DNA from 2 places in the Paraburkholderia caballeronis genome. Region 2 is predicted to be linked to the other one. Evidence: riboswitches for the same ligand, from Rfam matches in the RefSeq annotation. Region 2 holds a riboswitch; the other holds the start of a gene.
The links. A riboswitch is a leader RNA that binds a small molecule or an ion and turns the genes downstream of it on or off. The one in region 2 is predicted to bind glycine.
Positions count from the first base shown of each region.

Region 1: it holds a riboswitch for glycine, as region 2 does, so the genes downstream of both, BLV92_RS19155 (D-amino acid dehydrogenase) here and gcvT (glycine cleavage system aminomethyltransferase GcvT) in region 2, are expected to answer to the same signal.

Region 1 is NZ_FNSR01000002.1:591,819-604,006, forward strand. It holds gene BLV92_RS19130 (MFS transporter) at 1-178, shown strand, start outside; gene BLV92_RS19135 (porin) at 189-1,388, opposite strand; gene BLV92_RS19140 (amidase) at 1,521-2,990, opposite strand; gene BLV92_RS19145 (MFS transporter) at 3,083-4,390, opposite strand; gene BLV92_RS19150 (LysR substrate-binding domain-containing protein) at 4,729-5,664, shown strand; gene BLV92_RS19155 (D-amino acid dehydrogenase) at 5,695-6,918, opposite strand; glycine riboswitch at 7,089-7,179, opposite strand; gene BLV92_RS19160 (LysR family transcriptional regulator) at 7,257-8,210, opposite strand; gene BLV92_RS19165 (MFS transporter) at 8,383-9,705, shown strand; gene BLV92_RS19170 (M20 aminoacylase family protein) at 9,720-10,919, shown strand; gene BLV92_RS19175 (porin) at 11,043-12,167, shown strand.
Region 2 is NZ_FNSR01000001.1:304,166-316,353, forward strand. It holds gene BLV92_RS01320 (L-serine ammonia-lyase) at 1-948, opposite strand, end outside; gene BLV92_RS01325 (alginate lyase family protein) at 984-2,126, opposite strand; gene gcvP (aminomethyl-transferring glycine dehydrogenase) at 2,239-5,175, opposite strand; gene gcvH (glycine cleavage system protein GcvH) at 5,243-5,623, opposite strand; gene gcvT (glycine cleavage system aminomethyltransferase GcvT) at 5,684-6,802, opposite strand; glycine riboswitch at 6,893-7,041, opposite strand; glycine riboswitch at 7,101-7,186, opposite strand; gene BLV92_RS31315 (hypothetical protein) at 7,588-7,830, shown strand; gene BLV92_RS01345 (hypothetical protein) at 7,811-8,041, opposite strand; gene BLV92_RS01350 (hypothetical protein) at 8,053-9,000, opposite strand; gene BLV92_RS01355 (hypothetical protein) at 9,398-9,739, opposite strand; gene BLV92_RS01360 (oxidoreductase) at 9,928-10,977, opposite strand; gene BLV92_RS01365 (UvrD-helicase domain-containing protein) at 11,294-12,188, shown strand, end outside.

The sequences.
Region 1 (12,188 bases), on a different contig from region 2:
GTTCTTCGGCCGGCTGATCGACACGCATCAGCGCGGCGAAGTGTTCACCGGTTACCTGGTCGGTTCCGCGTTGATGATCGGCGCGGCGGTGATCGCCGCGATCTGGGGCGTCGATGCGGAGCGCAAGCCGCTGGAGCACGTCGCGACACCGTTGTCCGCGGTGTCCGACGATCGCTGAACAGGCGCGATCAGAACCGGTGCCGCATGCCGACGCGCACGACGGCCTGCCTGCCGTTCGCGGAAGCCGACGGCCCGTTGATCGCGGCAACCGCCGCGTGGCCGGTCGAATCCGTGCCGGACGCCTGCTGGTACACGCCGATCAGATAGACGTCGGTGCGTTTCGACAGCAGGTAATCGACGCCGGTCGCGACCTGGTGATACGTCGCGCCGTCGCGGCCGCCGACCGATGCGCCGTTCGTGTAGTCGTAAGCCGCGCCCCACAGCAGCGCCGGCGTGAACTGGTAGCGGAAGTTGACCTCCGCGTTGTTCAGCAGCGCGGTGCCGGCGAGGCCCTGCGGATTCGGCCCGGACGCCGCATCGCCAAGATCGCGGAAGCGCGTGTTCGACCACGTCGCGCCGAGCGTGGCCGCCCCGACGGTCCACGCCGCGCCCGCGCCGATCACGGTCATCGTCCGCGCGGACGCGAAACCCGCATAAACCGGCGACGCCATGTTGCTGCCCGGGATCCCGCCGAGCGTCGGCGCGGGACTGCCGGTGCTGCCGAAAAACGACGTGTTCGGATTCGCGACCGACAGATAACCGATGCCGAGTGCGAACGGCCCGTTCACGTAAGCCGCCGACGCCGACCAGATGCGATTGCGCGCGAAGTCGCCGGCGACGCCGCCGAGGCCGAGCATCGCGGCGACGGTGAAGCCGCGATACGGGTTGCTCGTGAACTTGATCGCGTTGTTGGTCGAGTTCGTGTTGTTGAAGTTGTCGAGATCGCCCGGATGCGCGGCCATGTAGCCGCCCCACTGGTCGCCGACCTCGAACGGTCCGAGGATGTCGACGTTCGTGTCGTATTGCCGCCCGACCGTCACGACGCCGAACGGCCCGGACAGCCCGACATACGCCTTCTTGCCGAACAGCAGGCCGCCCTGCGCGAGCTTGCCGGTGCTCGCGTCGAAGCCGTTTTCGAGCACGAACACCGTCTTCAGTCCGCCGCCGAGATCCTCGACGCCGCGCAGGCCCCAGCGGCTCTGCTGCATCACGCCGCTCATCAGGCGGATCGCGCTGTGGCCGGACACGCTGCCGTCCGGATTCGCGGTCGCGACGTTGCTCGTGTAGCTGATCCCTTCGTCGATGATGCCGTACAGCGTGACCGAACTTTGTGCGGAAGCGATCGCGGGCACCCCGGCCGCGACGACAGCGAGAAGCGTTTTATTCATGTTGTCCGACACCCAGGTTGAGATTGCGCGGAACGCGGGCAAACCGCGTCCCCGCGGGCCTGCACGCGTTGCCTGACGGGCCGGCCCGTTGCCGGGCCGGCGCGCGTTCAGTGCTGCGGGAAAGGACGGCGGCTAGACGCCGCCGATGACGGGCGGACGCGGCATCCGGTGCGCGGCCGCCGTTTCGTACGCGTGGCCGAGTTGCAGCACGCCCCAGTCGTCGCGATAGCGGCCGGCGATCTGCATGCCGATCGGCAGCCCGGACTCGCTGAAACCGCACGGCACCGCGAGCACCGGCGATTCGGTGGACGACAGATACCAGCAGATCCGCATCCAGTCGATGTACGTCGTGTACGCTTCGCCCATGAACGACGCCGGCCAGCGCAGATCGGCGTCGAACGGCAGCATCTGCGTCGCGGGCAGCACGTAGAACGGATGCTCGGCCATGAAGCGGCGCATCGTCTGGAACAGCGCGGTCTTGCGCTCGAACATCGTGCCGAGGTCCGCCGCGCTCAGCGAACGGAACAGCCGGCATTCGTCGTGAATCTCCGGCTTCAGCTGCGCCTGCGCGTCGTCGCCGAGGCGCTGCACGAGCGAGCCGATCATCCACGCGCGCTCGATCCGGAACACGTGCTCCGCGTCCGCGAGGTCGGGGTCCGCGAACACCACTTCGCAGCCGAGCGCGTCGAACACGCGCGCCTGCGCGTGCACCGCGCGCTCGATCTCCGGGTCCACCGCGATGCCCGCGAGCCGCGACGAAAACGCGACCCGCGTGCCGCGAAAATCGCGCTGCAGCGAACCGGCGAACAGCGCGCCCGGCTCCGCGATCTCGGTCGGCGTCTCGCCGCACGGCCCGGCGATCGCGCCGAGCAGCAGCGCGGCGTCGGCGACGTTGCGGGCCATCGGACCGTCCACGCCGAGCGTCGCCCAGCCGTTCGCGTCGGGCGCGCGCGGCACGCGGCCCGGCGACGGACGCAGCCCCACGATGCCGTTCCACGCGGCCGGATTGCGCAGCGAGCCGCCCATGTCGCTGCCGCACGCGAGCGGATTCATCCCGCACGCGACCGACGCGGCCGCGCCGCCGCTGCTGCCGCCCGCGGACTTGTCCAGGTCCCACGGATTGCGCGTCGCGCCGAACACTTCGTTGAACGTATGCGAGCCCGAGCCGAATTCCGGCGTGTTCGACTTGCCGATCATCAGCGCGCCGGCCGCATCGCAGCGGCGCACGATCAGCGCGTCGTGCGCCGGCACGTGCTGCTCGAAGAGCTTCGAGCCGAAGGTCGTGCGCACGCCGCGCGTCGCAGTCAGGTCCTTCTGCGACACCGGCAGCCCATGCAGCGCGCCCTGCCACACGCCGCACGCCCACTGGCTGTCGATGTCGTCCGCGCGACGGCGCAGCGCCGCCTCGTCGGCCAGCGTGACGAGCGCGTTCACCTGCGGATTGACCTCGTGGATGCGGCGCAGATGCGCGTCGAGAATCTCGGCCGCGCTGACTTCGCGGCGGCGCTGCATCTCCAGCAGCGTGAGCGCGGACGCATCGCACAGCCCATCGGATACGGCCGGCTTCGAAGCGGCCGATGCGGGAAAAACGCGGTCTGACATGGCAACCTCTCGTTCCTGTTTCATTCAACGTTGTAGTGCAAATCGATCTCTCAGGTCCGGCCCGGAGCCCGGCTCATGTGCATGGCCCGCGTTCAGATGGCGTCGCGCGTGCGGTCCGTGACGAACGCGAGCGCGAAAAGCGAAAGCACGCCGCACGCGATCACGTACCATGCGGGCGCGACCGGGTCGCCGGTCACCGCGATCAGCCACGTGACGATGAACTGCGCGAAGCCGCCGAAGATCGACACGCCCGCCGCATACGCGATCGACAGCCCGGTTGCGCGGGTGCTGCGCGGAAACATCTCCGGCAGCAGCGTGCCGTTCGCGCCCGCATTGATCGAATGCAGCGCGGCGAGCACGCAGACCACCGCGTACAGCGTCGCGACGCCCGGCACATGCCCGATCAGGTAAAAACCCGGCAGGATCGACAGCGTGAGCAGCGCGCGCGATATGAACGTCACGCGCTTGCGGCCGAAGCGATCGGACCACGCGCCGCCGAGCGGCGACATCACGAGCATTACCGCACCCGCGAGAATGCCGCACCACAGCGCGCTATCCATCGGCAGATGCAGCACCTTGATCGCATAGGTGGACATGTAGTACAGCACGATGAAATGCGCGGACGTGCCGCCGATCACGAGCAGGAACGCGAGCAGCACCAGCCGTCCGTCGCGGCGGAACACGGTGCGCAGCACGCCGCCTGGCGCGCGGTCACCGCCCGCGGCCGGCTCCTCGCCGATGCGCGCGCGCAGATACAGCCCGAGCGGCGCGATCAGCACGCCCGCGAGAAACGGCACGCGCCAGCCCCAGCTTTCGAGCGCCGCGCGATCGAGAAAATGCGACAGCAGGAAGCCGACCAGCGACCCCGCGAGCGCCGCCGCGCCCTGGCTCGCGAACTGCCAGCTCGTGACGAAACCGCGCCGCTCCGGCTCCGCCCGCTCCGCCAGCAGCGCGGTCGCGACGCCGACTTCGCCGCCGGCGGAAAACCCTTGCAGCAGCCGCGCCGCGAGCACGATCAGCGGCGCGGCGATGCCGATCTGCGCGTAGGTCGGCGTCACGCCGATCAGCCCGGTGCCGGCCGCCATCGTCAGCAGCGTGACGTTCATCGCGGCCACGCGGCCGAACCGGTCCGCGAGCACGCCGAACAGGACGCCGCCGAGCGGCCGCGCGACGAAACCGACGCCGAACGTGCCGACCGACAGCAGCAGTTGCTGCTGGGTGGACGCGAGCGGAAAAAACAGCTTGCCGAGCAGCACGGCGAAGAAGCTGTAGACGGTCAGATCGAAGAACTCGAAGCCGTTGCCGATCGTCGTCGCGACGATGAGGCCGCGCGTCGGGAGCGGCGAACTGCGCGAGGCGCGAGAGCGGCTGGCCGCGGACGCGAGTGACGGTGACTTCATGGGCGGCATCCTGTCGGAAGTGAATCGTTCGTTGAAAACGGGGGGGCGTGCGCGGCTTCGCCGGCTTCGAGAGCCTGACGATCGTGACGACAGGCCCAGTCTAGGGAGACAAAAACGCCGCGCCGATTTGCTTTTTCTTATCGTGATAACGGCGGGTTATCGAAGCGGACATCCCACGGAGACCGAACCGGTACAAAACCGATACCGGTCGCGACGCGCATCCGGACGACGCCTCATTGCCGGAATTTTTTCTCGCGGTGTACGATCGGCCGCATGTCGTCACGCTTCCCGCGCGTTGCGCGCGGGTCTTCCGTTCCATCCTCTCGCCGGCCACGTCCTTGAAACATCACCAGCTACGCGCGCTCGTCGCGATCGCGGAGCACGGCAGCCTGCGCGCCGCCGCGCGCACGGTGTACCTGTCGCAGCCGGCGCTGACGAAGGCGATCCGCGAACTCGAACAGGACCTCGGCGTGCCGCTCGTCGTGCGCAGCGCGCGCGGCGCGCAACTCACGAGTTTCGGCCACGCGATCTACGCGCGCGCGAAGCTGATTCTCGCGGAAATGCAGCATGCCCGCGAAGACGTGCTCCAGCTGGCCGGCCTCGACGGCGGCGCGGTGTCGTGCGCGGTCACGCCGCTCGTGTCGCTGAAGTACCTTGCGCGCGCGATCCACACGTTCCGGCTGCGGATGGCGAACACGCGGCTCGCGGTGCAGGAAGGGTTCCTCAGTTCGGCGCTCGCGGGCCTGCGCGACGGCACGCTCGACTTCGCGATCGCGATCGTCGACGAAACGAAGGTCGCGGGCGAATTCCAGTTTCGCCGGCTGCTCGAAGCGGAGCTGATCGTGTCCGCGAGAAGGGGGCATCCGCTTGCGGACGCGCAGTCCATCGAAGACCTTCAGGACGCGGACTGGATGCTGAACACGACGCCCGAGAGCATCGGGCGCGTGTTGCAGGACTACTTCCTCGAACGCGGGTTCGGCGCGCCGCGCGTCGTCGTCGAATGCAGTTCGTTCAGCGCGAGCTTCGCGCTGTCGTACGGCAGCGATCTGCTGTCGTGCTGCCCGAAGAGCTTTCTCGAATCCGACTGGTTTCGCGAGCGCGTCGTCGCGGTGCCGGTGCGAGAGCCGCTGCCGCGCGTCGCGGTCGGCATCATTTCGCGGCGCGACGCGCTGAACACCGCCGCGTGCGATTACCTGATCGACTGCTTTGCGGATGCCGTCGCATCCGCGCCGCCGTTCGACTTCACGGAACCGCACGTCGCCGCCGCGCGCTAGCGGCAGCCGGCGCGCCCGGCAAAACAAGCCCTAAACCCCCGCGCCCGCGACCACCTCCGCCACACTCTCCGCCGTCGCGGCGGACAACGTCCACCCGAGATGCCCATGCCCGGTGTTATAAAACACGCCGCGCCGCCTGCCGCGTCCGACCTTCGGCAACATGCTGGGCAGCATCGGCCGCAACCCCGCCCACGGCACCACGCGCGCGGTCGACATGCCCGGGAAATGACGGCGCGTCCAGTTCACGAGCGGTTCGACGCGATCCGCGCGGATGTCGCGATTGAAGCCGTTCAGTTCGGCGGTGCCGGCCACGCGGAAGCGGTCCGCGCCGAGCCGGCTCGTAACGATCTTCGCGCTGTCGTCGAGCAGGCTCACCCATGGCGCGGCCTCGCGGCTCGCCGCGTCGTCGAGCGACACGGTGATCGAATAACCCTTCACCGGATAGACGTTCACGTGGTCGCCGACCATCGCGGCGAACGCGCGGCTGCCGACGCCCGCGCAAACGACGACGCCGTCGAACGCATCCGCATCGCGCTCGCCGCCGCATTGGGCGACGATCAGCGGCCGGCCGTCCGCGTCGGCGCCGATCGATTCCACCGACGTGTCGTAGCGGAACGTCACGCCATGCGCTTCACACGCGCGCGCGAGGCCGCGCGTGAACTTGTGGATGTCGCCGGTCGAATCGGACGGCGTATAAAAACCGCCATGAAACCGGCCTTGCAGCGCGGGCTCCAGCGCGCGGATCTCGTCGGGCGTGACCGGACTTCGGTCGAGACCGCCGTCGCGCAGCAGTTCGTTGACCTTCAGCGCCGACTCGAATTCGCCGCGCGTCGCATAAAAATGCAGGATGCCGCGCCGCTCCAGGTCGAAGTCGATCCGCTCGCGCTCGGCAATCCCGAACAGGTGCTCGCGCGCGGCGATGGCGAGCCGCACCGTCTCGATCGTGTTCGAGCGATAGTGCGGAATCTGCCGCAGGAACTCGCCGATCCACGAGTATTTGTGCCAGCCGGGCCGCGGGTTCATCAGCAGCGGCGCGTCGCGCGTGAACATCCAGCGCAGCCCCTTCAGCACGGTCGCGCGGCTGTTCCACACTTCGGCGTTGCTCGCCGATAGCTGGCCGCCGTTCGCAAACGACGTTTCCATCGCCGCATAACGGTGGCGTTCGAACACGGTGACGCGATAACCGCGCTGAACGAGCGCGTACGCAGTGGTGACGCCGGTGATCCCGGCGCCGAGAATGGCGATTCGTGGCATGACATGGTCCAGTGGTGTTGAGCATCGCCGGCCGCGCCGTGGTGACGGCCGGCGCCGATGCCCCATCTGTCCATGTACCTGAGAGTTTCGCGTTCGCGCCGCGCATGGTTTCGCGCGCGGCGTCCCGCTCCCCTTCGGTGGGCGCGCGTCGCGCGCCGCTCTCCAGATGTTCCGGCAGCACGGTCCTTTTGCCTGAGAGTTTCCGGGGCGGTTGCTCCGTCGGCGCCGTCACGTTGCGACGGTCTCTCCCCTGCTGCGTTCGTGGAACACCGCGAACCATACCGGCGCAAAAAGCGTTTGGCAATCCCCGGCGACGCGAATGCAACGGTCAGGCGTCGTCACCGCGAGGGACCCGCGCCGCGCAAACGCGGCACCGCGCCCGCGCGCCGGTACAGTCCGCCGATGTTCGCGCTGCATTCGCGGATCAAGTCGATGAACGTCGACGCGACCGACGTCGCGAGCTTCAGGTCGCGGCACACGAGCCCGACCGTCATGTCCGGCAGCGGCTCCTTGAGCGCGAGGCGGCGCAGCTTCGCGTTGTACTCGGGAATGTGGAACGGCAGTTCGGACCACAGGCTGATGAGGTCCGTGGTCGTCGCCATCTCGACGTACAGCACGGTGGACGTGCAGCGCAGCACGCTCTTCGGCGGCTCTACGCCGTGGCTGCTGAACAGCGAGCCGACGAGGCTGGACGCGTCGTCGAGCGCGTCCCAGCTCAGCCAGCCGGATTCCGCGAGCACCGCGAGCGACTTCGGCCCGCGCAACGGATGCCCGGTGCGCACCGCGAGCGTGGTCGGCACCGTGTAAAGCTCCTCCCAGTGAAAACGCGGCTCGACCGGCGGCCCGATCCGCGACACGAGGCCGAAATCGACGGTGCCGTCCGCCAGCCCTTCGTGGATCAGCGTGGGCCGCATCTCGCGCACGTTCACGGTGACCTGCGGATGCGCGAGCATGAAGCGGCGCAGCGCCTCCGCGAACGGGCCGGTCGCCGTCACCGGCGTCACGCCGACGCTGACGGTGCCGCGCGCGACCCCCAGCAGCGTCGCGATGTCCTCGTGCGCGTGGCGCAGTTCCTGGTCGATCGCGCGCGCGTGGCGAATCAGGCTCTGCCCGTAGTGCGTGAGCTGCGCGCCCTTCGCGGAGCGCACCAGCAGCGGCGCGCCGAGTTCCGCTTCGAGATCCGCGAGCGCCTTGCTGATCGCCGGCTGGGTCACGTGCAGGTCGCGCGACGCCTCGTGGATGCTGCCGCCCTCGGCCACCGCGATCAACGCCTTCAGCTGGTGAAACTTCATTGCCCGATCCGCTCCATAATGCGGGTGCCATGCGTCGCGCCCGGCCACGATTCTGCGGGATAAAAAAAAGTTATTGGAATAAAAACAAACGATTTGTTCCGTGAAATTGGCGCTCTTACTGTTCGGACACGTCGTCGCCCCGGCGGCGTGAGACTTCACGAACGGAGCAGTCATGGCAAATCTGCACAACCCGGCCATCGGGTCGTCGGTCCCCGCGCGCGGCGGTCACGCGTCGCGCTTCATGCTCATCGCGGCGACGTCGCTCGGCAACGGGCTGGAGATGTTCGACTTCACGATCTACAGCTTCTTCGCTGTGATCATCGGCAAGCAGTTCTTTCCGTCGCATTCGCCGTTCGGCTCGCTGCTGATGGCGGTCGCGACGTTCGGCATCGGCTTCGTGGTGCGGCCGATCGGCGGCGTCGTGATCGGCAACTACGCGGACCGCGCGGGCCGCAAGGCCGCGATGACGCTGACGATCGTCGTGATGGCCGCCGGCACCGCGCTGATCGGGCTCGCGCCGCCGTATGCGTCGATCGGCGTGCTCGCGCCGGTGCTGGTGGTCGCCGGGCGGCTGCTGCAAGGCTTCTCGGCCGGCGGCGAGATCGGCGCGTCGACGACGCTGCTGATGGAGTCCGGCGTCGCGACGACGCGCGGTTTCCTCGTGAGCTGGCAGGTCGCGAGCCAGGGCGCGGCCGCGCTCGCCGGCGCCTTGAGCGGCTTCGCGCTGGCGCATCTGCTGACGCCGGCCGCGCTCGAAAGCTGGGGCTGGCGCGTGCCGTTCCTGTGCGGACTGCTGATCGGTCCGGTCGGGCTGTACATCCGCCGCTCGCTGCACGAGACGCACACCGACGAGGCGCGCGAAACCAGCGCGTTCAGCGAGGCGCTGCGCTCGCACCGGCGTGAACTGCTGACCGGCATCCTGATGATCGTCGGCAGCACCGCGACGATGTACATCGCGGTGTTCTACATGCCGACCTATCTCATCAAGGTGCTGCACATGCCGTCGGCGACCGCGTTCCTCTCGGGCTGCGTGTCGGGCGCGACGCTCTTCGTCGTCGCGCCGCTGTCCGGGCTGCTCGCGGACCGGCTGAAGCGCCGCAAGCCGGTCGTGTTCGGCGCCACGCTGACGGGCGGACTGCTGGTGTTCCCCGCGTTCTGGCTGCTCAACCACACCGCGAATCTCGGCGTCGCGCTCGCGATCGTCGCGCTGCTCGTGTCGTGCCTCGCGATCATCGCCGGACCGGGTTTCCTGCTGATCCTCGAAGCGTTCCCGAAGCGCGTGCGCGCCACCGGCCTCAGCGTCGTCTATAGCGTCGGCGTGTCGATCTTCGGCGGCTTCGCGCAGTTCATCGTCACGTGGCTCATCAGCGCGACCGGCAATCCGATGTCGCCCGCCTGGTACATGGTCGCGTGCAGCGCGATCTCGCTGTGCGCGCTGCTCGCGCTGCGCGAACAGCGCGCCGCCTCCCCCGCAACGCTTCACCCTGGCCAATGAAAGGAGAGTCATCCATGCCGTTCGTGCTCGAAAAAGGCTTCCACGAAGACCGGCTCGTGCCGGAAGTGGTCGCCGAACAGGACACGTTCATCGACATCCGCCGCCGCATCCACGCGAACCCGGAACTCGGCGCGGACGTCGCCGACACCGCAACGTTCGTCGCCGGCCTGCTGCGCGACTGGGGTTACGACGTGCATACCGGCATCGGCGGCCATGGCGTCGTCGGACGCCTGAAGCGCGGCGGCGGCGCCCGCGCGATCGGCATCCGCGCGGACATGGACGCGCTGCCGATCGTCGAGACGACCGACCTGCCGTATGCGAGCCGCGTGCCGGGCCGGATGCACGCGTGCGGCCACGACGGCCACACGGCGATCCTGCTCGCGGCCGCGAAGCATCTCGCGCGCCATGCGTCGTTCGACGGCACGCTGAACCTGATCTTCCAGCCCGACGAGGAAAACCTGAGCGGCGCGCGCCGGATGATCGAGGACGGCCTGTTCGAACGCTTTCCGTGCGACGCGGTGTACGCGCTGCACAACGCGCCCGGCGTGCCGGTCGGCCAGTTCGTCGTGAAGGAAGGCAGCGTGACGGCCGCATCCGACGTCGCGACCGTCACGCTGAAGGGGGTCGGCGGCCACGGCGCGATGCCCGAGCTGACGCGCGACCCGATCGTCGCCGCAAGCGCGATCGTGATGGCGTTGCAGACGATCGTGTCGCGCAATCTCGCGGCGCGCGACGTCGGCGTGGTCAGCGTCGGCGGCATCCAGGCGGGCGCGACGCACAACGTGATTCCGGAGCGCGCGCAACTGCTGCTGAACATGCGCTCGACGACCCCCGAGGTCCGCGAGCGGATCGAGACGCGCGTGCGCGAGATCGTCGCGTCGCAGGCGCAGACGTTCGGCGTCGAGGCGTCGATCGACTACACGCATCTGGTGCCGGTCGTGCTGAACGCGGAAGGGCCGACCGCGCTCGCGCGCGGCGTCGCGGCGGCGCTCGTCGGCGACGACCACGTGCTGACCGACACGCGCGGCGTGATGGGCAGCGAGGACTTCGCATGGATGGCGCAGTCGGTGCCGGGCTGTTACGTGATGCTCGGCAACGGCGTCGGCCAGTGGGGCGGCTGCATGTGCCACAACCCGAACTACGACTTCAACGACCGGATCATCAGCCTCGGCGCGAGCTACTGGGTCCGGCTCGTCGAAACGTATTTGAAGTAATCACCGCCGTTCACCGCTCGCAGCGCGCGTCCGGCCGGGCGTAGCCGCTGCGGCTCCCCGCAGTCGTTGTCCCCTTCCACTCGAATCGAGCGCCGCCCAACGGCGCCTACCACTACACACACGATGAAAAAGACGATCAAGGCTGCAGCCGCTGCGGCCGGGCTGCTTGCGCTCGCGCCCAGCCTTTGCCATGCGGATTCGGTGTTCTCTTCGCTGATGCCGGCGTTCGGTCCGGGTTATGGCTCGGTGTCCGGCAATCTGGTGTCGATCTACGGCACGGTCGACGAATACATCGACCACTACAACGCCGGCGGGCAGACCGCGACGCGCCTGTTGAGCGGCGGCGCGTGGACGTCGAAAATCGGCATCTACGGCCGCGAGGAACTGACGCCCCGGCTGTCCGTCCATTTCCGGCTCGAAAACGGCTTCAACGCGAACGACGGCACGTTCGGCGCGCCGAACACGATGTTCAACCGCGCCGCGTATGTCGGCATCGCGTCGAAGGACTGGGGCGGAATCGACCTCGGCAAGCAGTTCGGCGTCGGGCTGCAACTGTTCGTCGATCCGTTCTTCGGCGTGTCGAAGCTGTCGCCGTGGACCTACTTCGGCAGCGTGTCCGACCTCGGCCGTGGCGCCTCGACGGTCGAGGCGCGCGTGAGCAACGCGGCCGTCTATACGAGCCCGAGCCTCGCGGGTTTCACCGCGCAATTGCTGTACGCATTCAAGGGCGACCAGTCCGAAGGGCCGGCCGCGCAGAACCGCGGCGGCGCGCTCACCTATGCGAACGGACCGCTCTATGTGTCGGCATCGTTCAACCAGACGTGGTGCGATCCGTCGGCCGGCGCGTGCACCGACACCACGACGCGCACCGACTCGTTCGGCGCGGCGATGATCTACGACATGGGCCGTTATGCGGTGTCCGCGTCGTGGCAGCTGTTCGACCCGCGCTATGCGCAGGACTTCGTCGCGCGCGAGTATTCGCTCGGCTCGCTCGCGCGCTTCGGCGCGCACATGTTCCGCGGCTCGCTCGTCTATCGCGACGTCACGCAGACCGCGAACCATGCGGTCGGCCTCCAGATCGGCGACGACTATTTCCTGTCGAAGCGCACCGCGCTGTATGCGCGCGTGTCGGTCATCAAGAACGCGGCGAACTCGCAGATGACGAACGACCTGTACGGCAGCGGGCCGCTGCCCGCGAAGGGCGCGTCGGTGACGGACTTCGCGCTCGGCGTGTATCACAACTTCTGATCGCGCCCGGCGGCAAGCGGG
Region 2 (12,188 bases):
GTTCGCGCCGGGCGTGAAGCGCGTGTAGTAGTGCAGCACGGCGGGCACGATGCCGGCCGCGCCGTTCGTCGGCGCGGTGACGACCCGGCCGCCGGCCGCGTTTTCCTCGTTGACCGCGATCGCGTACAGGTTGATCCAGTCGATCATCGACAGCGGGTCCTGCAACGCGCGCTCCGGGTTGCCGGTCAGCGCGCGATACAGCTGCGGCGCGCGGCGCTTCACGTTGAACGGGCCGGGCAGCGTGCCGTCGGCGGACGGGTTGCCGATCCCGCAGCCGCGCGCGACGCACGACTGCATCACGTCCCAGATCCGCAGCAGGCCCGAGCGGATCGCATCGTCGTCGCGCCATACGCGTTCGTTGTCGAGCATCAGCTGCGCGATCGACTTGCCGGTCGCCGCGCACGTCGCGAGCAGTTCCGCGCCGGTGCTGAACGGATGCGGCAACTGTTCCACCGCCGCGAGCACCTTCGTGTTCGGCGCGCCGGCGGTCACGACGAACCCGCCGCCGACCGACAGATACGTCGATTCGCGCAGCGTCGCGCTGTTGCTGTCGAGCGCGCGCAGCTTCATCCCGTTCGGATGCTCGGGCAGCGCCTGCCGATAGAACGCGATGTGCTCCTTCGGCACGAACGGCACCGGATGGCGGCCGAGCAGCGCGAGCGTGCGCGTCGTGCGGATCGCGTCGAGCCGTTCAGCGATCGTGTCCGGGTTCACGGTGTCCGGCGCGTCGCCGAGCAGGCCGAGCATCACGCCGCGATCCGTGCCGTGACCCTTGCCGGTCGCGCCGAGCGAGCCGTACAGCTCGACCTTCACCGCTGTCGTCGAAGCGAGCAGGCCGTCGCGTTCGAGTCCTTCCGCGAACATCAGCGCCGCGCGCATCGGTCCGACCGTGTGCGAACTCGACGGCCCGATGCCGATCTTGAAAAGGTCGAAGACGCTGACTGCCATGAGAAGCTTGCTCCTGAGGGAACGGGGGGAACGGATCAGCGCGCCGGCAGCGGCAGGCACACCGCGAGCCATGCGGGCGGCGTCGGGGCGAGCTTCAGCGCGACGGGCATATAACGGCCGTCGAGGCGCGCGGCGAGGTGGAACAGTTCGGCGGCGTTCTTCGGGTCCCATGCGCCGGTGTAGCCGGGCAGGCCCGCTTCGCGCCGCCGCACGTCGAACGGCTCGGTCGAGCGCACGAATTCGTCGTGCGTCTTCTGGCCGAGCGCATAAGGCGTGAGCCAGTCGAGCGCGCGCGCGAGCGTCGCGCCGTTGCGCGCGCGTTCGTTCAGCCAGTTGCGGTTGTGGCGGCGCGCGGCGAGCGCGGCCGTCACGAGCGGCTGAAGGTCGTACGTCACGTAGTGCAGCGCGTCGCGTTCGGTGAAGTCGAGCGTCGAGCCGTCCGGCGCGATGTTGTCGCCGATGTGCTCGACGAACAGGCGCTGCGCGGTCGCGATCATCCGCCGGTTGTCGAGCGTGAACGCGGCCATCGCGATCAGCTTGATCCGGTGGCTCTGCCAGTTGTTCGCGAACGTGCCGGTGAGCGGGCGCGGCTGCCCGTCGATCGCCGCGATGTAGCCGTTCGCGAGCTTGTTGATGAACGTCATCGCCGCGTTGCGCGTCTTCACCGGCAGCGCGCTGGCGGTCATGTCGTACGCGAGGATCAGCCCTTCGAAACGCGTTTCGTCGATCGGATTGAAGCTCGGCTGATAGGTGGTGACCCACGCGTACAGGAACCGGTCGACGAGCCGCAGGTAACGGTCGTCGCTCGTCGCGCGCCAGGCGAGCGCCGCGTTGCGCATCAGGTCGAGGTCTTTCTGCGCATCCACGCTCTGGTCGTAGATGCCTTCGTGCGGCAGCGTGCCTTCGGTGTGCAGCCGCGCGAGCGGACGCGGCGCGTCGTTCAGCCGGGCCTGCACCTCGGCGACCAGCGCCTTCACGCCGGGATCGGCGTTCGTGCGCTCGCTCGATTGCAGCGCGGGCGCCGCGCAGAAGTTCATCGCCGCGTGAGCGGCGGGCAGCGCCGCGAGCCATGCGCCCGCCGCGACCAGCGCCGCCGCGAGCGTCGCGCCGGCGGGGCGCGCGCGGCCGTCCCTCGCGGACGCCGCTTCGATTGTTTCCGTTCGCACCATCCGCACCATGCGGGACTCCTTGGTCAGGGCTGACAGGTGTGTGATGGTAACGGTTTGCGGCAGCCCGCGTGAAGCGGATGCCTGCCGCACGGCCGGGTGCGGCAGGACTCAGTGCCGGGACTCAGTGTGACTCGTACTCGGACACCGGCACGCACGAACAGAACAGGTTCCGGTCGCCGTACACGTTGTCCGCGCGGCCGACGGGGGGCCAGTACTTGCGCGCGACGAGCGACGGCAGCGGATACGCGGCCGCCTCGCGCGAGTACGCATGCTTCCAGTCGTTTGCGACGACCACGGCCGCGGTGTGCGGCGCGTGCTTCAGCGGGTTGTCGTCGCGGTCGGCGCGGCCTTCCTCGACCGCGCGGATCTCGTCGCGGATCGCGATCATCGCGTCGATGAAGCGGTCGAGTTCTTCCTTCGGCTCCGACTCGGTCGGCTCGACCATCAGCGTGCCCGGCACCGGGAAGCTCATCGTCGGCGCGTGGAAGCCGAAGTCGATCAGGCGCTTCGCGACGTCGTCGACGGTGATGCCGCTCGCGTCCTTCAGCGGACGCAGATCGAGAATGCACTCGTGCGCGACGAGGCCGCCGGGGCCGCTGTACAGCACCGGATAGTGCGGCGCGAGTTTCTTCGCGATGTAGTTCGCGTTCAGGATCGCCGCCTCGGTCGCGGCCGTGAGGTTCGCCGCGCCCATCATCGCGATGTACATCCACGAGATCGGCAGGATCGCGGCCGAGCCGTAAGGCGCCGCGCTGACCGCGCCGATGCCGTGCGGGTCGCGCTCGTAGCCGGACGAGGTCTGGTTCGGCAGGAACTGCGCGAGGTGCGCGCCGACCGCGACCGGACCGACGCCCGGTCCGCCGCCGCCGTGCGGAATGCAGAAGGTCTTGTGCAGGTTCAGGTGCGAGACGTCGCCGCCGAACTGGCCCGGCGCGGCGAGGCCGACCATCGCGTTCATGTTCGCGCCGTCCACGTACACCTGGCCGCCGTGCGCGTGCACGATCTCGCAGACTTCGCGGACGTTCTGCTCGAACACGCCATGCGTCGACGGATAGGTAATCATGATCGCGGCGAGCTTGTCCGCATGCTGCGCGGCCTTCGCCTTCAGGTCCGCGAGATCGACGTTGCCCTGCGCGTCGCACGCGACGACGACCACCTGCATGCCGGCCATCTGCGCGGACGCCGGGTTCGTGCCGTGCGCGGACGCCGGGATCAGGCACACGTTGCGATGCGCTTCGCCGCGCGACGCGTGATACGCGTGAATGATCAGGAGGCCCGCGTACTCGCCCTGCGAGCCCGCGTTCGGTTGCAGCGACACGGCCGCATAGCCGGTCGCGGCGACCAGCATCTGTTCGAGCTGGTCGATCATCTCGCGATAACCGACGGTCTGGTCGGCCGGCGCGAACGGGTGGATCTGGCCGAACTCGGGCCACGTGACCGGCAGCATTTCCGACGTCGCGTTCAGTTTCATCGTGCACGAGCCGAGCGGGATCATCGAGCGGTCGAGCGCGAGGTCCTTGTCGGCCAGGCTGCGCAGGTAGCGCAGCATTTCCGTTTCCGAGTGATGGCGGTTGAACACCGGATGCGTGAGGTACGCGCTTTCGCGCAGCAGCGCGGAAGGCAGCGTTGCGTCGGCGGGCAGCGCCGCGTCGAGCGCGTCGATCGACGGCACGTCGCTCGCGGACGCGACTTCCGCGAAGATCGCGAGCAGGTCCGCGAGGTCCGCGCGGGTCGTCGTTTCGTCGATCGAGATGCCGACCCGCGTCGGGCTCACGCGGCGCAGGTTGATGCGGCGCGCGGCGGCCGCTTCGTGCAATGCCGGCGTGCGGGTGCCGGTTTCGAACGTCAGCGTGTCGAAGAACGTGTCGTTCACGAGCGCGTAACCGAGCTGCTTCGCGCCGGCCGCGAGCAGCGCCGCGATCCGGTTCGTGCGTTGCGCGATCGTCTTGAGGCCGTGCGGGCCGTGATAAACCGCGTACATGCTCGCCATGATCGCGAGCAGCGCCTGCGCGGTGCACACGTTCGACGTCGCCTTCTCGCGGCGGATGTGCTGTTCGCGCGTTTGCAGCGCGAGCCGCAGCGCCGGGTTGCCCTGCGCGTCGACGGTCACGCCGACCAGCCGGCCCGGCATCTGCCGCTTGAATTCGTCGCGCACCGCGAGGTACGCGGCGTGCGGGCCGCCGAAGCCCATCGGCACGCCGAAGCGCTGCGAGTTGCCGACCGCGACGTCCGCGCCCCATTCGCCAGGGGGCGTCAGCACGGTCAGCGCGAGCAGGTCCGCCGCGACGACGACGTGGCCGCCCGCCGCGTGGATCGCTTCGGTCAGCGCGCGGTAGTCGCGCACGTCGCCGTTCACGCCCGGATATTGCAGCAGCACGCCGAACGCGTCCGCGTTCGCGGCGTCCGCGGCCGGGCCGACCCGCACGTCGATGCCGGCCGGCTTCGCGCGGGTTTTCACGACTTCGATCGTCTGCGGCAGCACGTCGTCGGCGACGTAGAACACGTTCGACTTCGGCTTGCCGATGCGTTGCAGCAGCGTCATCGCCTCGGCGGCGGCGGTCGCCTCGTCGAGCAGCGACGCGTTCGAGATCGCGAGGCCGGTCAGGTCGACGATCATCTGCTGGAAGTTCAGCAGCGCCTCCAGGCGGCCCTGCGAGATTTCCGGCTGATACGGCGTGTACGCGGTGTACCACGCCGGGTTTTCGAGCACGTTGCGCAGGATGACGGCCGGCGTATGCGTGTCGTAATAGCCCTGCCCGATGTACGAGCGGAAAACCTGGTTCTTGTCCGCGAGCTTGCGCAGTTCGGCGAGCGCTTCCGCCTCCGAGCGCGGCTGGGCGAACGGGCCGAGCGGCAGCGCGTCGTCGCGGCGGATCGCGGGCGGAATCACCGCGTCGATCAGCGCGGCGCGCGACGCGAAGCCGAGCGCCCCGAGCATCGCCTGCTGGTCGGCCGTATCGGGACCGATGTGGCGGGCGGCGAAGGCGTCGTGCGCTTCGAGCGCGGCGAGCGAAAGAGGGGTGCGGTTCATCAAGTGTTCCGGGTGTTCGGGCTTCATGGAATTTCCTGCCGGCGCGCGCGGGCCTGTCTCGGACGACGGCCGCGCGGCGCGCCTGTGATGGGGATCAGGCGCCGATCGCCTTTTCGTAGCCGGCGGCGTCGAGCAGCTTGTCGAGCGACGCGTCCGCAGCCGGTTTGATCTTGAATAGCCACGACGTGTACGGCGCGCCGTTCACCTGGTCGGGCGTATCGACGAGCGACGCGTTCGATTCGACGATCTCGCCGCTGACCGGCGCGTAGATGTCGGACGCGGCCTTCACCGATTCGATCACCGCGACCGCGTCGCCGGCCGTCACGGTCTTGCCCGCCGCGGGCAGTTCGAGGAAGACGATGTCGCCGAGGGCTTCCTGCGCGTGGTCGGTGATGCCGACGGTCAGCGTGCCGTCGGCTTCGGTGCGGACCCATTCGTGCGATTCGGTGTATTTCAGATCTGCCGGGATGCTCATTGGATGCTCCTGTGCGTGGTTCGGTGTGGCTTCAGGGAAAGGGCGTGCGCGACGCGCGAATCAGGCGGCGAGCACCTTGCCGTTGCGCACGAACGGCAGTTTTACCACGCTTGCGGGAAGGGCCTTGTCACGGATCTGCACCTGCACGACGTCGCCCGGCTGGACGCCCTGCGGCACGCGCGCGAACGCGATCGACTCCTGCATCGTCGGCGAGAACGTGCCGCTCGTGATCTCGCCTTCGCCGTGCGGGGTCAGCACCTTCTGGTGCGCGCGCAGCACGCCGCCCGCCTTGCCGTTTTCCTTCTGCAGGATCAGGCCGACGAACGCGGCGCGGCAGCCGTTCGCTTCCAGCGCGGCGCGGCCGACGAAGTCGCGCGGCTCCTTCAGGTCGACGGTCCATGCGAGGCCGGCGTCGAGCGGCGACACCGTGTCGTCCATGTCCTGGCCGTACAGGTTCATGCCGGCTTCGAGGCGCAGCGTGTCGCGCGCGCCGAGGCCGCACGGCTTCACGCCCTGGCGTTGCAGCGCGTCCCAGAATTCGCCGACCGCGATGGCCGGCAGCACGACTTCGAAGCCGTCCTCGCCGGTGTAGCCGGTGCGCGCGATCATCAATTCGCCGAACGGCGTCGCGTCGATCTTCGCTGCGTTGAACGGCTTCAGCGTTTCGCTCGCGCTGCGAGTGGACGGCGCGACCTGCCACACGCGGTCGCGCGCGTTCGGGCCTTGCACCGCGACGATCGCGAGGTCGCGGCGCGGCGTGATCGCGAGGCCGAAGCCGCCTTCGTCGTTCAGCTTCTGGAACCACGCGATGTCTTTCTCGGCGGTGCCCGCGTTGACGACCGCGCGGAAGCTGTCTTCCGCGAAGTAATAGACGATCAGGTCGTCGATCACGCCGCCTTGCGGGTTCAGCATGCAGCTGTACAGCGCGCGGCCGGGCGTTTGCAGCTTCGCGACGTTGTTCGCGACCACGTGCGAGAAGAACGCGCGCGCGTTCGCGCCGCTGAAGTCGACGACGCACATGTGCGACACGTCGAACATGCCGGCGTCGGTGCGGACCGCGCGGTGCTCGTCGATCTGCGAGCCGTAGTTGACGGGCATGTCCCAGCCGCCGAAATCGACCATGCGCGCGTTGAGCGCCTGGTGAGCGGCGTGGAGCGGGGTTTTCCTGAGTTCGGTCATGGGGCCTCGGCATCTCCGGAACAGGTCCGGCGAAAACAAAAAGGGCCATGCAGGACGCGCCGCAGGCGGGATGCCTGTGGACGCCTCGTGCATGGCCCCTCTGTCCTCGGTACCTGAGAGATTGCGCCGCGGTTCGCTCGAACCGGACGACGCGCGCCCCTTCGGTGGGCAGCCTGCGTGCCGCGTGGTTCGTTTGGACCGCGCCGGGTACGCTACTGCCGCTCTCCAGAGTGCGGACCTTCGCGCGTTTCCGTCCGCATCCTGTGGATGCATGGGCAGATCAGCGGTCCGGCGCGCACGGTCCTTTTGCCTGAGAGTTTGTGGGTTGCCCCTTCGGCGGCGCCGGCGGGATGCGCTGTGCGCATCGGCCGGCGCGCTCTCCCGGCGCGCGTGGCGATTGTGCGCGACGCCCGGGGGCTGTGTCAATGCGAGAAAAAACGGGAGGGGTGGGGTGGGGCTGTTGCAGGGCGTGTGCTGGGGGGTATGAGGTCGGCGTGCAGAAGGACGCGGCGGGCCGTGGGCGATGGCTGGCCACCCGGCCGAATGAAGCGTGTGCTGAATGCGCGAGGCGGGAAAGAGGCCGCTTCGAGTCGTGTGTCGCGTCGGCCGGGCAGCGGAATCGCGACGGAGATGAGGCTGCACCGGAAAACCTGGTGGGTTCGCGTGTTGCTGTACCACCCCGGGGCGGCGTGGAGAATAAGAACGCAGTTCAAAAAGGCTCATCGGAGCGTTGAAGAGTGAGCCAGCAAATCAGGCAACAGGCCAGCTTGAGGAGCCCTTCGTGAATGTCGGCTCGTCGTTGCGGTGTGGCGTTCGACACCGCGCATGAGCACAATGCTGAGGATACGGTCAGCGGCGCACAGATCGTTCCGGGCGAGTGCGCAGGAAGTCGAACAGGGCATGCGATGGAGCCGGAATGGGACGGTTATGGCTTCGATCCCATGCTGCCGCTGGTGTGGCAAACGCGAACCGGTCTGACGCCGACCACAGCGGGCATTCATCTGGAAATCAGGCTCCGGGAGCGATGATGGAATCGATCAATTCCGCTCCCCCCTCGATGTCTTCGTTGCCAACGAAGCGGGATACATCCATGTGACCATCGGCAAACACATCGATCTCAATGCGCTGTCCGACAATGGTGATCAGAACCTGAACCGTTTCGGGGCGATGGCGCGAAAGGGTATAACTGATCTTCGCTTCGTCGAGTCGTGCCAGAAGGTCAAACAGTGGGTGATTCATCACCGAGGCCCCTATTTTTTAAATCGGTTGTCGTTGAGGAGTTTCAACGCTTTCCGAGCGTCTTTCATGCCGCTCTGCGCATCCCCCTGGATTTCATTTAACGTCGAATTCAGATACTGGCTGGGGAACTCACGTAGTACCGAGCCCTTGCATTCCGCCGACAGGATGTCGCAAGCATATATGCCGCCCCGGTCGTTTGCAGCCAGGTCAAACACGCCGCCGCTGATCGGATCCGGATGATACTCAAACGGATGCGCGTCCCCGAAAGACATTGATTCGCCGGGGGTGCTCGCGCCATGCGTCAAGCTATCGGCCATACCCAGTGTCCTGCCGCCGCGTAACGCGCCCATCACCTCTTCGACCGCGTGAGGCCAGTCAGTCCCACTGCTGGAACGAGTGGCGTTTTTCAAGGATGCCACAACCGGTACGTATGGCGTGTGGTCGATAAAGTACCCATTGTCATCGAGCGGTACGAACTCACCGTTACGCACACCGTAGACGGTCGGCTTCGGTTCTGGTGCTCGCTTCGGCCAGCTCTGTGGCGCGTAGAATCGGATGACCTGTCGGCCACCTCGCCAGGCTCGGTCAATCGCGGGAACGAGCCAGCCATCGCGTACCGCGTTGTGAAGTATGCGCGTCACGCTTTCACCGTCGACCGGCGTATCCCATCCCGAGATGCGCAGATGTTCTCCGATGAACGCGGCATAAGCGGCGAAGTCGCGGCAGGTGCGCGCATCGCGTCGACCGATGGAAACCCGGAACAGCCGGGCGAAGTCTCGCCGGTCCTGCTCAATCTGTTTCTGGCGCTCCCTGCGCGCCTCCTGGCGCTCCTCGTAAGAGAGCGTCAAGCCACGGTCAACGTCTTGCACATCGCGGACAGGCACAAGCGAGCATTGCCAGTCGTTCGTCAGTGGCACGTACAGCGCGTTGTATGAATTCCCCCATTCGGGAAACGACATCTCCCCTCCGCATCGGTCCGAGGCGGTATACCTAACACGCCGGCCATGCCGTGCGCCTTGCGCTGCGTTAACCACGAAAACGGTGATGCGGAGCGCATTGGGGACATGCGCCAGGGTTCTCCCGCGACCGCCACGAAGGCCGATTTGCGGTCGAAGCGTGGCGTCGTTGCAATGGGCGCCCGCCGGGATGACTGCGGCCGGCGTGCCGTTGGCATCGGTGGCGACGGGGTGTTTGGACCCGGTCGCGCACGATCCGTGCGGTTTGGGCCTGTTTTTCACCTGCCAGAGCGGCCCGAACCGAAGAGGCAGTTCAGCCTTTTGAAACATCCTTTTCGACGATGGCGGTCGCGGTGAACGACCGGCGGCGCGGTGTCCCGTGCCGCCAGCATTACGACGATTACTCGATCGCGTGCGCGGCCGTATCGAGTTCCTCGTTCAGCACGCGCTGTTCGTCCGGCGACAGCCCGCCGCCGTGCTGCGCGGCCATGTTGTGCGCCTCGCCGCGGATCACGTCGAGTCGGTGGTGCAGCGCGTCGCCTTGCGGCGGCGGATAGCGGCCGTCTGCGACGTGCGCGTCGACGCGGCGGCTCAGGTTCCCGATCCGGCCGTCCACCTGATGCAGCCGCTGCGCGGCGATCTCGTGCGGACTCGGGCCGGGACGTTCCGGCGGGGTGACGACGCAGGCGGCGAGCGTCGAAAGCAGCGCGCCGGCCACCAGCGCGCGAGTGATGCGGGACATCGGAAACTCCTTGTTGTCGTTGTCGCTTTTTTGCGTTGTACCGTCGGCAAACGCTTCGTCCGCGCAGCGCGATGACCGCGCGCCCGGACGCACTTGTAACAGTTCGTTTGCGCCTTTCGGCGCCGTCGGCGAAAGGCAGGCGCGCGCGTAACCGGACGGTCAGGCGCGCGCCGCGTGACGGCGGTTCGTCAGGACGCGTGCGCGAACGCGAGCGTGCGGCCCGACGCGGCGCTCTGCATCGCCAGCTCGATCACGGTCATCACGTCGATCGCGTCTTGCGGACTGACCGGGAACGGCACGCCAGCGCGGATCGACGCGGCCAGCGCGCGGTAGAAACCGGTGTAGTCGCCGTCGGCGGTCGGCAGCGTGCGTTCGGTTTCGTGCCCGTCGTCGAGCAGCACATGCAGACGTCCCGGCTCGTTGCCGCCGCCGAAGCCGGCGTCGCCGGGACGCAGGCCGGCCTTCAACTGGTCCTCCTGCGTGTCGAGCCCGTTCTTCAGATAACTGCCGCGCGTGCCGTGGATCACGAAGCGCGGCGCGAACGCGGCGAGCGCGCTCGCGTGCAACACCGCTTCGTGCTGCGGATAACCGAGCACCAGATGCGCGTAGTCCGGCGCGCTGCCGTCGTCGCGGCGCGTGTGCACGAACGCGGTGACGGTGTCCGGCGCGCCGAACAGCGCGAGCGCCTGGTCGATCAGGTGCGGGCCGAGGTCGTACAGCAGGCCGCCGCCGCGCGCGGCGTCCTCGCGCCAGCGTTGGCGCACGAGCGGCCGGAAGCGGTCGAAGTGCGATTCGAAATGCGTGACGCGGCCGAGCGTGCCCGCGTCCAGCAGTTCGCGGACCGTCGCGAAGTCGCCGTCCCAGCGGCGGTTGTGAAACGGCGCGAACACCAGCCCGCGCTGCTGCGCGAGGTCCGCGAGCGTGCGGGCTTCGGCGGCGGTCAGCGTGACCGGCTTGTCGACGACCACGTGCTTGCCGCTGGCGAGCGTGCGGCGCGCGAGGTCGAAGTGCGTGTCGTTTGGCGTCGCGATCACGACGCATTCGACGTCCGTGAGCGCGACGAGCGCGTCGAGGTCGGCGACGAGCGTCGCGTCCGGATAGTCGGCGCGCGCGCGGTCGGGCTGGCCGGTCGCGATCGCGGCGACCACGGCGTGGCCGCAGTGCGCGATCACCGGCGCGTGAAACGTCTGGCCGGCAAAGCCGTAGCCCATCAAGCCGATTTTCAGCGGCGAGGTCATCTGCAAACTTCCTCCATGTGGCGCGCCGCGAGTCGCGGCGGCGGTGGGCCGGAACACAGGATTCTGGCACAGCGGCTGGTGTCGGCGCGAGGGCCGCCTGCGCCGCGCGATCGTCGGGTCGCCGCCGGCTCTTCGTCGGGTCGTCGTCGGGTCGTCGTGTTAACATCGCAGCTCCCGCGCGCTGGCGGCCGAACGGATTGCCCGGAAATTGCATCCCGGAGCGATACCCCGCCGCCGCCTCGCGCCGTGCCGGCCGCCGTGATGCGCGGCCGCACGCCTTCCAGTCGTATCACCTGTTTTTTCCCATCCAGCAACGATGTCCGCAGGTCTGAATCCCGCCCAAAGCGAAGCGGTGCGCTATCTCGACGGTCCGTGTCTCGTGCTCGCCGGCGCGGGCAGCGGCAAGACGCGCGTGATCACGCAGAAAATCGCGCACCTGATCGAGGCGAAAGGCTTCGAGCCGCGCCACATCGCGGCCGTCACGTTCACGAACAAGGCCGCCGCCGAAATGCGCGAGCGCGTCGGCAAGCTGCTCGAAGGCAAGACGCTCACCACGCCCGGCAAGGAAGGCCGCAAGGTGCCGGTGAACCAGTTGACCGTCTGCACGTTCCACTCGCTCGGCGTGCAGATCCTGCGCCAGGAGGCCGAGCACGTCGGGCTGAAGCCGCAGTTCTCGATCATGGATTCGGACGACTGCTTCGCGATGATCCAGGAGCAGGTCGGCTCGACCGACAAGGGTTTCATCCGCAAGATCCAGTCGATCATTTCGCTGTGGAAGAACGGCCTCGTGATGCCCGAGGAGGCGATGGCGATCGCGTCGAACGAGGACGAGCACCAGGCCGCGATCGTCTATCGCAACTACGTCGCGACGCTGCACGCTTACCAGGCGGTCGATTTCGACGACCTGATCCGCCTGCCGGCCGAACTGTTCGCGAACAACGAGCCAGTGCGCGACAAGTGGCAGAACCGGCTGCGCTACCTGCTGATCGACGAGTACCAGGACACCAACGCGTGCCAGTACGAACTGCTGAAGCGGCTGGCCGGCCCGCGCGCGGCGTTCACCGCGGTCGGCGACGACGACCAGGCGATCTACGGCTGGCGCGGCGCGACGCTCGAAAACCTCGCGCAGCTCGGCAAGGACTTCCCGAAGCTGCACGTGGTCAAGCTCGAACAGAACTACCGTTCGACGGTGCGGATCCTGACCGCCGCGA